DNA from 2 places in the Streptomyces sp. NPDC054975 genome. Region 2 is predicted to be linked to the other one. Evidence: predicted binding sites of a transcription regulator. Region 2 holds the regulator's gene; the other holds the start of a gene.
What was found. Region 2 encodes HrcA, which represses chaperone genes, less so after heat shock. Its sites were predicted from a motif close to TTNGCACTCNGNNNNNCNGAGTGCNAA; they were not measured.
Positions count from the first base shown of each region.

Region 1: the regulator HrcA is predicted to act here: its motif matches at 873-899, upstream of groES (co-chaperone GroES).

Region 1 covers NZ_JBSGWV010000002.1:469,954-472,149, forward strand. Annotated here, with positions in the region: gene ACWF79_RS04730 (polysaccharide deacetylase family protein) at 1-109, shown strand, start outside; gene ACWF79_RS04735 (hypothetical protein) at 106-348, shown strand; gene ACWF79_RS04740 (DUF6234 family protein) at 345-794, opposite strand; gene groES (co-chaperone GroES) at 1,046-1,354, shown strand; gene groL (chaperonin GroEL) at 1,472-2,196, shown strand, end outside.
Region 2 covers NZ_JBSGWV010000004.1:283,846-286,041, reverse strand. Annotated here, with positions in the region: gene ACWF79_RS07820 (MBL fold metallo-hydrolase) at 1-223, opposite strand, end outside; gene hrcA (heat-inducible transcriptional repressor HrcA) at 364-1,383, shown strand; gene dnaJ (molecular chaperone DnaJ) at 1,384-2,196, shown strand, end outside.

The sequences.
Region 1 (2,196 bases), on a different contig from region 2:
CCGGGGCAAGGGGGACTGGAAGGGCTCGATGCCGGACATGATCCGCCGGGTGATGAAGACGATCACGGCGAAGGGGTACGCGGTCGCGAAGCTCGAGGACTACGTGTGACCGGCGCGCGCCGGCCGGTGGCCGGCCTCGCCCTGGCCGGCGCGCTCCTCGCGATCTCGGGGTGCGCGTCGTCCGTGGACCCGATCGAGCGCCTGGGGCGGAAGGCGGCGGAGCGGGTGGGGGAGGGCGAGCGGGACGGGTCGTTCTCCGGGGCGGCGGCCCGCGTCCTGCACACGCTCGCCGGACTGGACGACGGAGGAGCCCCCAGGGCCGAGGGCCGAGGGGGTCTCCGGGGCTAGGGGGTGTCCCCCTCGGGGGAGCCGGGGTGCTCGCTCGAAGGGCCGGAGCCCGGGTGCTCGCTCGAAGGGCCGGCGCCCGGGTGCTCGCTGGAAGAGGCGGGGCCCGGATGCGCGTACGTCCACTCCTCCGCCGCGATGAGCAGCGTGACGACGCAGAGCAGCCCCGCCGCGAGGAACTGGCCACCGGCCGTCCAGGTCCAGCCGCCGCGCAGCATCGCCACGGCGAGCAGGAGGGCGGCGCACGTGACCACGCCGAAGACGATGACGGGGACCCAGTCCATCGAGGGCGGGGCGGACTCGCCGCCCTTCGGTTCGGGCACACCGCCCAGGCTCCGCATCGCCAGGAAGACGGCGGCGGCCAGGGCGAGCACGCACTCCAGGAGCAGGAAGAGCAGGCCGGTGGCGATGTCCGCACCCGTGCCGACCGGGCGGCGTGAGGTCGTCATCTCCGTACCTTCGTACGGAACCATCGGGTCCGTCGCGCCGTTGCCCGTACCGAGACCGAACCGCCACGCGGCGCCGTATTGGCACTCCGCTTGACCGAGTGCTAATCGCAGTCATAGTCTCGGCCTTGGCACTCCCCACTGGAGAGTGCCAACACAGCGACGGGCAGGTCCGGCACCCGCGACGACGGATCCACCTGGTCGCCACCTCAGACAGTTAGCCCCGTGAGATCTCCGAAGGGGGAGGTCGGATCGTGACGACCACCAGCTCCAAGGTTGCCATCAAGCCGCTCGAGGACCGCATCGTGGTCCAGCCGCTCGACGCCGAGCAGACCACCGCCTCTGGCCTGGTCATCCCGGACACCGCGAAGGAGAAGCCCCAGGAGGGTGCTGTCCTCGCCGTGGGTCCGGGCCGCTTCGAGAACGGCGAGCGTCTGCCGCTCGACGTTCAGGTCGGCGATGTCGTGCTGTACAGCAAGTACGGCGGCACCGAGGTGAAGTACAACGGCGAGGAGTTCCTCGTCCTCTCGGCTCGCGACGTGCTCGCGATCATCGAGAAGTAATTCACCGAAGTACCTGAAGCACATGCTTTGAGCTGCGCCCCTGACCCCGCACCGGGCGTCCGGGGCGCAGTTCGGTTTCACCAGTTTTTCGACATCCGAGAGGGCTGAATCGCTCCCATGGCGAAGATCCTGAAGTTCGACGAGGACGCCCGTCGCGCCCTTGAGCGCGGCGTCAACAAGCTTGCCGACACGGTGAAGGTGACGATCGGCCCCAAGGGTCGCAACGTCGTCATCGACAAGAAGTTCGGCGCCCCCACCATCACCAACGACGGTGTCACGATCGCCCGCGAGGTCGAGATCGAGGACCCGTACGAGAACCTCGGTGCCCAGCTGGTGAAGGAGGTGGCGACCAAGACCAACGACATCGCGGGTGACGGCACCACCACCGCCACCGTGCTCGCCCAGGCGCTCGTCCGCGAGGGTCTGAAGAACGTCGCCGCCGGCGCCTCCCCGGCCGCCCTGAAGAAGGGCATCGACGCCGCGGTCAAGGCCGTCTCCGACGAGCTGCTCGCGACCGCCCGTCCCATCGAGGACAAGTCCGACATCGCCGCCGTGGCCGCGCTCTCCGCGCAGGACCAGCAGGTCGGCGAGCTCATCGCCGAGGCGATGGACAAGGTCGGCAAGGACGGTGTCATCACCGTCGAGGAGTCCAACACCTTCGGCCTGGAGCTCGACTTCACCGAGGGCATGGCCTTCGACAAGGGCTACCTGTCCCCCTACATGGTGACCGACCAGGAGCGTATGGAGGCCGTCCTCGACGACCCGTACATCCTGATCCACCAGGGCAAGATCTCCTCGATCCAGGACCTGCTGCCGCTCCTGGAGAAGGTCATCCAGGCCGG
Region 2 (2,196 bases):
GCGGGTGGCTCAGTGCGATGTGCGTCACTCTTCGTCCGCCCGTCAGCGCCTCCACCTGAGCGCGCAGCTCCCTCCCCTCCCGGAGCGTGGAGCCCGTGTCGTACAGCAGTACCGCCCGTTCCCCCACCACCAGGCCCACCGTGGCGTCCCAGACCGGCAGCCGGCGCCGGCCCACTCCGTCCGCGAGCCGCTCCCAGCCGAACTCTTCCCAAGCGAAGTCCATACCCCGACGCTAGCGGCTACCACCCCGCCTCCTTGCCAGGAGCGATGCCCGCCGCCGTACACTGGCCGGGGGATTCCTGGCACTCGGACAGGGCGAGTGCCAAAGGGGAGCAACCGATACGACAGCTGGAGGTGTGCGCGATGCTCAGCGAACGCAGACTCGAGGTGCTGCGCGCCATCGTCCAGGACTACGTCGGGACGGAGGAGCCGGTCGGCTCCAAGGCGCTCACGGAGCGCCACAAGCTCGGCGTCTCGCCGGCCACCGTGCGCAACGACATGGCCGTCCTGGAGGACGAGGGCTACATCGCCCAGCCTCACACCAGCGCCGGACGCATCCCGACCGACAAGGGGTACCGCCTCTTCGTCGACCGGCTCGCCGGCGTCAAGCCGCTGTCGACGCCCGAGCGGCGCGCGATCCACAACTTCCTCGACGGGGCCGTCGACCTCGACGACGTCGTCGGACGCACGGTCCGGCTGCTCGCGCAGCTGACCCGCCAGGTCGCCGTCGTGCAGTACCCGTCGCTGACCCGCTCGACGGTCCGGCACGTGGAGCTGCTCGCCCTCGCCCCCGCCCGGCTGATGCTCGTGCTCATCACGGACACCGGCCGGGTCGAGCAGCGCGTCATCGACTGCCCGGCGCCGTTCGGCGAGACCTCCCTGGCCGACCTGCGCGCCCGGCTCAACAGCCGGGTCGTCGGTCGCCGTTTCGCGGACGTGCCGCAGCTGGTGCAGGATCTCCCGGAGTCCTTCGAGGAGACGGAGGACCGCGGGACGGTCTCGACGGTGCTCGCGACCCTGCTCGAAACCCTGGTGGAAGAGCACGAGGAGCGGCTGATGATCGGCGGTACCGCCAATCTCACCCGCTTCGGACATGACTTCCCCCTCACGATCAGGCCTGTGCTCGAAGCGCTGGAGGAGCAGGTCGTGCTCCTCAAGCTGCTCGGCGAGGCCAAGGACTCGGGCATGACCGTACGGATCGGGCATGAGAACGCCCACGAGGGCCTCACCTCCACGTCCGTCGTCGCGGTCGGCTACGGTTCGGGCGACGAGGCAGTCGCCAAACTCGGCGTGGTCGGACCGACCCGCATGGACTACCCCGGAACGATGGGAGCGGTACGCGCAGTGGCACGTTACGTCGGACAGATCCTGGCGGAGTCGTAAGTGGCCACGGACTACTACGCCACGCTTGGCGTACGCCGCGACGCGTCCCAGGACGAGATCAAGAAGGCATTCCGGCGGCTCGCGCGCGAGCTGCACCCGGATGTGAATCCCGATCCGAAGACGCAGGAGCGCTTCAAGGAGATCAACGCCGCGTACGAGGTGTTGTCGGACCCGCAGAAGAAGCAGGTCTACGACCTCGGCGGCGACCCGCTGTCCGCCTCGGGCGGTGGCGGCGGAGCCGGCGGCTTCGGCCAGGGCGGCTTCGGGAACTTCTCGGACATCATGGACGCGTTCTTCGGTACGGCGTCGCAGCGCGGGCCGCGCTCGCGCACCCGTCGCGGCCAGGACGCGATGATCCGGCTGGAGATCGACCTCAACGAGGCGGCCTTCGGCACCACGAAGGACATCCAGGTCGACACGGCCGTCGTCTGTACGACGTGCTCGGGTGAGGGCGCCGCGCCCGGCACCTCCGCCCAGACCTGTGACATGTGTCGCGGTCGCGGTGAGGTCTCCCAGGTCACCCGGTCCTTCCTTGGCCAGGTCATGACCTCCCGCCCCTGCCCGCAGTGCCAGGGCTTCGGCACCGTCGTCCCGACCCCGTGCCCCGAGTGCGCGGGTGACGGCCGGGTCCGGTCCCGCCGGACGCTCACGGTCAAGATCCCGGCAGGTGTCGACAACGGCACGCGTATCCAGCTGGCCGGCGAGGGCGAGGTCGGCCCGGGCGGCGGCCCGGCGGGCGACCTGTACGTGGAGATCCACGAGGTCCCGCACGAGACCTTCCAGCGGCGCGGCGACGACCTGCACTGCACGGTC